Regions from separate parts of the Ferdinandcohnia salidurans genome, predicted to be linked through region 2. Evidence: riboswitches for the same ligand, from Rfam matches in the RefSeq annotation. Region 2 holds a riboswitch; each other region holds the start of a gene.
What was found. Region 2 has a riboswitch for S-adenosylmethionine ahead of mtnW (2,3-diketo-5-methylthiopentyl-1-phosphate enolase). Riboswitches for the same ligand answer to the same signal wherever they lie in the genome.
Positions count from the first base shown of each region.

Region 1: linked by a shared signal. The riboswitch ahead of ACFSFW_RS08745 (methionine ABC transporter ATP-binding protein) and the one ahead of mtnW (2,3-diketo-5-methylthiopentyl-1-phosphate enolase) in region 2 are both predicted to bind S-adenosylmethionine.
Region 3: linked by a shared signal. The riboswitch ahead of ACFSFW_RS18225 (5-methyltetrahydropteroyltriglutamate--homocysteine S-methyltransferase) and the one ahead of mtnW (2,3-diketo-5-methylthiopentyl-1-phosphate enolase) in region 2 are both predicted to bind S-adenosylmethionine.

Region 1 is NZ_JBHUEK010000010.1:294,897-298,039, forward strand. It holds gene ACFSFW_RS08740 (O-acetylhomoserine aminocarboxypropyltransferase/cysteine synthase family protein) at 1-1,177, shown strand, start outside; SAM riboswitch class I at 1,282-1,389, shown strand; gene ACFSFW_RS08745 (methionine ABC transporter ATP-binding protein) at 1,532-2,557, shown strand; gene ACFSFW_RS08750 (methionine ABC transporter permease) at 2,655-3,143, shown strand, end outside.
Region 2 is NZ_JBHUEK010000008.1:107,600-110,742, forward strand. It holds gene ACFSFW_RS06425 (carbon-nitrogen family hydrolase) at 1-397, opposite strand, end outside; gene ACFSFW_RS06430 (pyridoxal phosphate-dependent aminotransferase) at 492-1,667, shown strand; SAM riboswitch class I at 1,807-1,914, shown strand; gene mtnW (2,3-diketo-5-methylthiopentyl-1-phosphate enolase) at 1,992-3,143, shown strand, end outside.
Region 3 is NZ_JBHUEK010000026.1:2,873-6,015, forward strand. It holds gene ACFSFW_RS18215 (AbgT family transporter) at 1-155, shown strand, start outside; gene ACFSFW_RS18220 (DMT family transporter) at 361-1,239, shown strand; SAM riboswitch class I at 1,350-1,451, shown strand; gene ACFSFW_RS18225 (5-methyltetrahydropteroyltriglutamate--homocysteine S-methyltransferase) at 1,569-2,672, shown strand; gene ACFSFW_RS18230 (SDR family NAD(P)-dependent oxidoreductase) at 2,801-3,143, shown strand, end outside.

The sequences.
Region 1 (3,143 bases), on a different contig from region 2:
TTTTGGCTTAAAAGAAAATGGTTATATATATACTCGAATCCACAACCCTACTACTACTGTTTTTGAAGAAAGAGTTGCCCAATTAGAAGGTGGAGTTGGTGCATTAGCAGTTGCAAGTGGAATGGCAGCCATTACGACTTCAATCCTTAACATTGCAGGAGCAGGGGATGAGATTGTATCTGCTTCGACACTATATGGTGGAACGTATAATCTATTTGCTAACACTCTACCTAAATATGGAATTAAGACACATTTAGTAGATCCAAAAAATCCAGAAAATTTCCGTCAAGCCATTACACCAAATACAAAGGCGATCTTTGCTGAGACAATCGGAAACCCAAGCTTGGATATCCTTGATATTGAGGCCGTTGCTAATATTGCTCATGAAGCAGGAATTCCTCTAATTGTTGACAATACATTTGCGACACCATATTTATGTAGACCAATTGAGCATGGAGCAGACATTGTCATCCATTCTGCTACAAAGTGGTTACTAGGAAATGGAACATCCATGGGTGGAATTATTGTAGACGGTGGAAAATTTGATTGGAACTCGTCAAAATTCCCTGGATTTACTACTCCAGATCCAAGCTATCATGATTTAGTCTACGCTGAAGCATTAGGACCAGTAGCCTTTATTATAAAAGCGAGAGTTCAATTACTGCGTGATTTAGGTCCAGCTATTAGCCCTTATAATTCATTCCAATTTAACTTAGGTCTAGAAACATTACATGTTCGTATGAAGGAGCATATTGCAAATACGAAAGAAGTTGTTTCTTATCTGAAAGATCATCCTGGCGTTGAATGGGTATTGTATCCAGGTGAAGAGGACCATCCAAATAAACAACTAGCTGATAAATATTTACCAAAAGGTGCTGGATCCGTAATTGTGTTCGGTATTAAAGGTGGAAGAGAAGCTGGCGAAAAGCTAATCAATAGTGTTGAGCTTTGGTCACATGTTGCAAACGTTGGTGATGCAAAAAGTTTAATTATTCATCCTGCTAGTACTACACACCAACAATTAAGTCCAGAAGATCTAAAGGCATCTGGTGTAACAGAAGATTTAGTTCGCTTATCTGTTGGTATTGAAAATGTTGAAGATATTTTAGAAGATTTGGAGCAAGCGATTAAAGCAGCAAATGGAACAAGTTCAGCTTTATCGGTACCGACTGCATAACTAAAAATCGTTCACAATATTTTCGTTGACACCCCTATATATAGATGATAAGATAACTCTCGTGTTGTTTAAGTACGATAATAAAAGTTAAATAAATCTGATAACTCTTATTTAGAGTGGTGGAGGGATGTGCCCGATGAAACCCAGCAACCGTCAACGTCTGTTGAAAAGGTGCCAATTCACACAAAGCTATGGGCTTTGGGAGATGAGAGGAAGGAATCACTAAATTGTGCCTTTCTGCTCGTTTTTGCAGGAAGGCTTTTATTTTTATAGGCGGGCATATTTAGTATCTTTATTTATTTACATTATCGCATACACTAAACATAGTTTTCTCTGAATAGAAGGTGTGACAACGTGATAACACTAAAAAATGTTAAAAAGATTTATCAAACAAAAACAAATTCTGTAACAGCAGTTAACAATATTGACTTACAGATTAATGAAGGTGAAATTTTCGGGATCATTGGATACAGTGGTGCTGGTAAAAGTTCCCTCATCCGTTTATTGAATGGGCTTGAAACTCCAACAGAAGGGAATATTTCTGTTGCCGGTCATAATATCACTTCCATTAAAGGAAAAGCATTACGTGATGCTCGTAAAGAAATAAGTATGATTTTTCAGCACTTTAACCTATTATGGTCGCGAACAGTTAGGGAAAATATTTCTTTTCCCCTGGAGATTGCAAAAGTGCCAAAACCTAAACGAGAAGAACGCGTTACAGAGCTTATTAAGCTTGTAGGACTTGAAGGGCGAGAAGATGCTTACCCATCACAGCTAAGTGGTGGTCAAAAGCAAAGAGTTGGAATTGCAAGAGCACTTGCTAACAACCCAAAGGTTTTATTATGCGATGAAGCAACATCTGCATTAGACCCGCAAACAACTGACTCTATTTTGGACTTGCTCGTTGATATTAATGAACGTTTAGGATTAACAATCGTATTAATTACCCATGAAATGCATGTGATTCGTAAAATCTGTCATCGCGTTGCAGTTATGGAAAATGGGAAGTTTGTTGAGCAAGGACGAGTGCTTGATGTATTTAAAAAGCCTCAAGCCAACATTACAAAACGCTTCGTCCAGCAAGTGACAGAGCCTGAAGAAACAAAAGAAACGGTTGAGAATTTATTAGATCGTTATCCAAACGGAAAAATGGTACAGCTTAGCTTCGTCGGGGAAGATGCTGAAAAGCCATTAATCACACGATTAATCCGTGATTTTAAGGTGGAAGTGAATATTTTACAAGGGAAAATTTCACAAACCCAAAATGGATCTTATGGAACATTGTTTATTCATCTTGATGGTGATGCTAATGAAGTCACTTCAGCCATCGAATTTATTCGACAACAACGAGTAGAAGCTGAGGTGATTGAAAATGCTTGAACAATTTCAAGAATTACTTAAATGGGAGAAACAGGTTAATGATTATCAAGCACTCAATTGGGGAAACCTTTGGGAAGCAACTTTAGAGACTTTATATATGACCTCAATCTCGGTGCTTGCTACTTTTATTATCGGTTTATTTTTAGGGTTAGTTCTCTTTTTAACAGATAAAGGTAATGCCTGGGAGAATACAGTGGTGAATCGGATTGTATCTGCATTTGTTAATATTTTTCGTTCCATACCATTCATCATCCTGATTGTCCTATTAATACCTTTCACGAAAATTATGATGGGTTCCATGCTAGGGCCAAGTGCTGCATTACCATCTTTGATTATAGGGTCAGCACCGTTCTATGCAAGAATGGTTGAAATTGCTTTGCGTGAAATCGATAAAGGTGTAATTGAAGCATCTCATTCGATGGGAGCTACAAACTCGACAATTATTTTTAAAGTGTTAATTCCTGAATCTTTACCAGCCTTAATTTCTGGGATTACCGTTACGGCGATTTCGTTAGTAAGCTTTACCGCAATGGCCGGTGTTATCGGTGCAGGTGGGTTAGGACATTTTGCCTATTTATATGGATTC
Region 2 (3,143 bases):
CTTTTGCTTCGCCTGCCTGTAAATACAAATGCTCATCCATGAGCTTGAATAAATGTAGTTTGCTGTATTCACTAAGCAATTCTCCGTCTCGATTAAAGACAAACATTGTGTTTGTCACACCTTGCTCTGTCTTTTTAGCTACAGAGCCTGCGACAATATTTACAGAGTATTGTTTTGCTAATGCTTTGATAAACGTTTTTGTTTCATCGCCATTTTCGTCAGCAATCTCATCTAATCTTGTTAAATCATATCCAGTTGTCCAAAGCTCTGGAAGGATAATCATATCGGGTTTGTCTTGATTCATTGTATTTTCTATTTCTTTTGAAATTCGGTCAAAATTTTCTTGCGGTTTTCCGAATTGGATATCATACTGAATACATGCAATTTTTAGATTCATTTGGTTGCCTCCATAAAAATGATACTTTACAAGTTAACTCTAACAATATATGATTTTCAACTAATATTTCAAGTATTTTAAAGAAGGTGTAGATATGAAAAATTTCCAACAATCTGAAATCCTACAAAAATTACCGAAACAGTTTTTTGCATCACTAGTTGCTAAAGTGAACAAAGTAGTTGCCGAGGGGCATGATGTTATAAATTTAGGACAGGGGAATCCTGACCAACCAACACCTCAACATATTGTTGAAGCTCTTAAAAATGCTGCTGACCAGCCTAAATTTCATAAGTACTCTCCGTTTCGTGGCCATGCATTCTTAAAGAAAGCAGCAGCTGAATTTTACCAACGCGAATATGGTGTTGAACTTGATCCTGAAACGGAAGTAGCCGTTTTATTTGGTGGAAAGGCGGGATTGGTAGAGATTCCACAATGCCTTTTAAATCCAGGTGATGTTGCACTAGTTCCAGACCCTGGATATCCAGACTATTGGTCTGGTGTTGAACTTGCGCGAGCTGAAATGTCCTATATGCCTCTGAAGGAGGAAAATGCCTTTTTACCAGATTATACAGAAATTGATTCGGAGAAGCTTGAAAAAGCAAAGGTGATGTTTTTAAATTATCCTAATAACCCTACAGGGGCTGTAGCAACTAAGGAATTTTTTGAAGATACGGTTTCTTTTGCAAAAGAACATGATATTTGTGTGGTACATGATTTTGCATATGGTGCAATCGGTTTTGAGGGGAAAAAGCCAATTAGTTTTCTAGAAGTAGAAGGTGCCAAAGATATTGGTATTGAAATTTACACACTTTCAAAGACCTATAATATGGCAGGCTGGAGAGTGGGGTTTGCGGTTGGAAACCCAAGTGTAATCGAAGCTATCAATCTAATTCAAGACCATATGTACGTGAGTTTGTTTAGCCCTGTTCAAGCAGCAGCCGCAGCCGCATTGACTGAGTCACAGGACTGTGTAAAAGAATTAGTAGATAAATATGAATCAAGACGGAATGCATTTATTGGTGCTTTACAGTCAATAGGGTGGGATGTAAAAGCACCTGAAGGCTCATTTTTCGCATGGTTACCAGTGCCGGCAGGATACACATCGGTAAGCTTTGCCGATCTTTTACTAGAAAAAGCTCATGTTGCGGTTGCACCAGGAATTGGCTTTGGCGAATTTGGGGACCGTTATGTACGCGTTGGGCTTTTAACTGACGAAGATCGACTCGTTGAAGCTGCAAACCGCATCAAAAAATTAAATTTATTTAAATAACCGTGTTGATCAATTAATAAAAAAGGTTTGACATGAAAAATAATTCCTGTCATAATCCTAATTGTATTACTTTTTGGAAAAATTGAATAAAGGTTGAGCCTCCTATTAAGAAGGTTCAACATGTTATATAGAATCTATTTTCTTATTAAGAGCAGGCGGAGGGACTAGCCCAGTGAAGCCCGGCAACCGACTTACAAAATCGTAAGCACGGTGCTAATTCTTGCAGCGTTAAGCTGAGAGATAAGAAGATGTTAGTTTGCTAACCTCTTCTTATGAAGAGGTTTTTTGCGTTGTTTGTAACAAATTTCGAAATGAGGGTTAGACATGAGTGAAGTGATTGCTACATATTTAGTGCATGACTCGAGTGACAACTTAGAGAAAAAAGCTGAAGGTATTGCACTCGGATTAACGGTAGGTTCTTGGACTAATTTGCCGAAACTCGAGCAAGACCAGCTTAAAAAGCATAAAGGAAGAGTAATTAGTGTTGAACAATATGAAGTGGATCCACGAGCAAGTGACTACTTTGGGAAACAAGTTAAAAAGGGCATTATAAAAATTGGATACCCAAGTGCTAATTTTAGTGCGGATTTACCAGCTATCTTAACGACTACGTTTGGTAAGCTTTCTTTGGATGGGGAAGTTAAACTACTAGACTTGGAGTTTTCTAGTGAAATAAAGTCCACATTCCCTGGTCCGAAATTTGGAATTGAAGGCATCCGTGAAAAACTTGGAGTATATAATAGACCGCTCGTAATGAGCATTTTTAAAGGGGTTATTGGAAGATATATAGAGTACCTCAAGGATCAGCTTCGTGAGCAGGCACTTGGTGGTGTGAATATCATCAAGGATGATGAGATCCTCTTTGAGAACACGTTAACACCTTTTGAAACGAGAATCATTGAAGGAAAACAAGTACTTGAAGATGTGTACAAAGAAACCGGACATCGAGCACTTTACGCTGTTAACTTAAGCGGAAGAACTTTCGACCTGAAGGAAAAGGCAAGGAAAGCAGTAGAGCTTGGTGCTGACCTGTTATTGTTTAATGTTTTTGCATATGGAATCGACGTACTCCAAAGTTTAGCGGAGGACCCGCAAATTTCGATACCGATTATGGCTCATCCAGCTGTAAGTGGAACACTAACACCATCTGAATTTTACGGGTTTTCAAATCAACTATTACTTGGCAAGTTGCTTAGATATGCTGGGGCGGATCTTGTCTTGTTCCCTTCACCATATGGAAGTGTTGCACTTGAAAGAGAACAAACACTGGCGATTGCTGATGAATTAATAAAAAATGATGAGTCATTAAAACCATCATTTCCTGTTCCTTCTGCGGGAATCCATCCTGGCTTGGTGCCGCTACTTATCAATGATTTCGGGAAAGACAGTGTCATAAATGCCGGTGGCGGTGTTCACGGTCATCCTGATGGAGCAATTGGTGGCGGGAAAGCTTTTCAAGCAGCAGTTGATGCAGTG
Region 3 (3,143 bases), on a different contig from region 2:
TTGCGAAAAAATACGATAAAAATATTGGGTTAGGAACATTGATTTCTGGATTGTTTCCATACACGGTATTCTTCGGTATATTCTGGATCATAATTGCAGTGATTTGGTACCTAATCGGTGTTCCAGTTGGACCACAGGGACCGATTCATCTATAGAGGGACAGATTACGAGATTAAGATTTTTTACGTAAAAGATTCAGGAAATAAAAATATAGGCTGACAATTTAAATAAAGCAATGTAACATGTGAAACAGAGAATCTCATATTAGAGATTTTCTGTTTCATTTAGTTTTAGGACATTTTGTGCCTGTTCTTTTGCCACATAGGGGAAGAGGGCGGGACTATAAATAGGAGTAGGGATATGAAGGCAAAGTTTATTTTTATAGGAGTAATGCTGATTTTTGGTAGTATTGGGTTGTTTGTGAAGAATATTGATCTTTCTTCGAGCGAAATGGCTTTATTTCGGGGGACAATTGGAAGTTTGTTTTTAATTGGTGCCAGTTTTCTAGTAAAGCAAAAGTTTTCATTGAAAATGTCAAAACGGAATCTTATCTTACTGCTTTTATCCGGGGCAGCGTTGGGCTTCAACTGGATTTTTCTATTCGAATCTTATCGATATACAACTATTTCGAATGCTACACTAAGCTATTATTTTGCCCCAGTGTTTGTTATGATTTTGGCACCGCTATTATTGAAAGAAAAATGGACTTGGATGAAGGGAACTAGCATTGTATTCGCCTTTGTAGGTTTGCTTTTAGTTGTTAATCCAGGTGCTGAAACATCGGCAGGAACATACAACCATCCTGTAGGCATTTTGAATGGCTTACTCGCTGCAGCTTTTTACGCAAGTATGATTCTAATCAACAAGTTTATCAAAGGCCTATCAGATTTTGAAACTACCATTATGCAGCTTTCAATGGCTTCGATTGTACTGTTTCCATACGTTTTAGCTACGCAAAGCCTGAATTACTCAGGACTTGGTCTACAGTCAATCAGTCTATTACTAATGGTTGGGATCATTCACACAGGGGTTGCGTACCTATTATATTTTTCAGCAATAAAAAAATTAAAAGGTCAAACGATTGCCGTATTAAGCTATATTGACCCCATTTCCGCTGTAATCATGGCTGCCATTATCTTAAATGAAAGTATGAACCTCATACAAATAGTCGGTGGCATCTTAATCTTGGGATCTACTTTTATAAGTGAGATTAATTGGAAAAACACTAAAAAGTCGTAGAGCGTAAGAAGTACACAACAAGTCGATACCAAAGGTTTATTTGGAAAATTACTATTGACAAATTTTACATTTGAGCGTAAAGTTTAATTCATAATTTAATATTTCGAATTTTCTTATCCAGAGAGGTGGAGGGACTGGCCCTTTGAAGCCTCGGCAACAGACTTTTTTAAGTACTGTGCCAATTCCAGTAGCAACAAGCTAGAAGATAAGAAGAGCGGGACTTCATATGTCTATCCAACCCTCTTCTTATTTGCAAGAAGAGGGTTTTTTGTGTGGGACGGAGGGACAGGTCCCTTGTCCCAAAATTAAAAGGTAGGAGAGGTTTTAAAATGACAAAAACGTTAGTAAAGGCTCCATTTCGTGCAGACCATGTAGGAAGTTTATTACGTCCAGAAGTAATTCATCAGGCAAGAAAAGATTTTCAAACTGGAGCAATTTCAGCACACGAACTTCATGATATTGAAACAGAAGAAATTAAAAAGATTGTAGATAAACAAATTGAAATTGGCTTACATGCCGTTACAGATGGCGAGTTCCGCCGGAGATTTTGGCACACAGATTTCTTAGAGCATTTGAATGGAGTAGAGGGCTATGTTCCGAACCATGGCTTTAAGTTCAAGGAAGAAGAGACCGAGAGATACGACGTGCGAGTTATTGGGAAAATTTCCTTTAATCCTGAGCACCCACATGTTAAAGATTTCATTGAATTTAAAGAAATCGTGGGTGACCGTGCGATTGCAAAGCAAACCATTCCAAGTCCGAATCAATTGTTTAATGCTGGAATCCGTAACAAGGAAATCTATCCTGATCTTGAGGAATATGCGAATGATATTATTCAAACATATCGAGATGCCATTAAAGCCTTTTATGAGGCAGGCTGCCGCTATTTACAACTAGACGATGTTTACATAGCAGGTCTCAATGCACCGGAGATCCCTTTTAATGATAGTGGTTCAACACGTGAAGAATTAATCGAATTAGCGTTAAGAGTGGCTAATGGCGTATTAGAGGGAAAGCCGGAAGATTTAACAATTACGACCCACCTTTGTCGTGGAAATTACCGTTCTAACTGGGCATTCGAAGGAAGCTATGCAAAAATTGCTCCTACTCTTTTTGCGAAAGAAAAAGTGGATGGCTTTTTCTTAGAGTATGATGACGATCGTTCGGGGGACTTCACTCCATTAGAGTATATCCCAAATAATGGCCCTCGCGTTGTTCTTGGTGTATTTACATCAAAGCGTGGAGAATTAGAATCTAAAGAGAATATTATCGCACGTGTAAAAGAAGCATCACAATTTGTACCACTTGAAAATTTGTGTATCAGCCCGCAATGTGGTTTTGCTTCGACGCACCACGGAAATATTTTAACTGAAGAAGAGCAATGGGCGAAATTGAAATACATTGTAGATATCTCAAAAGAAATTTGGGGATAAAGGAAACAAGGACGGGGCTCTCGTCCAACTGCATTAGCAGGTGTGACGGTGTACCTGTTCCTTTTACAGGATAAAACCAAGTAATCAGACGCGAATACTTTTTTTATGAAGGCATGGAGGATACTAAAATGTATTGTATGGATTTAACAGGAAAAGTAGCTATTGTAACTGGCGGTGCCCAAGGTATCGGAAAAGCGATTGTGGACGCATTTTTAGAGTGTGGGGCTAAAGTAGCTGTAGTGGATAGAGAATTTAATGCGGAAAATTCCAATGAAAAGTTAGTTTACTTCCAGGCAGACGTTACAATAGCCGCACAGGTTGAAAAAGCGGTTCAAGAAGTAATGGAGCATTTTGGGCGTTTAGATATTTTAGTGAATAACGCCGGAATTTCAAAAATGGATTACTCCGTAGATATAAAAGAAGAAGACTGGGACCTTGTGATGGACGTGAACGCAAAAGGAGTATACCTGT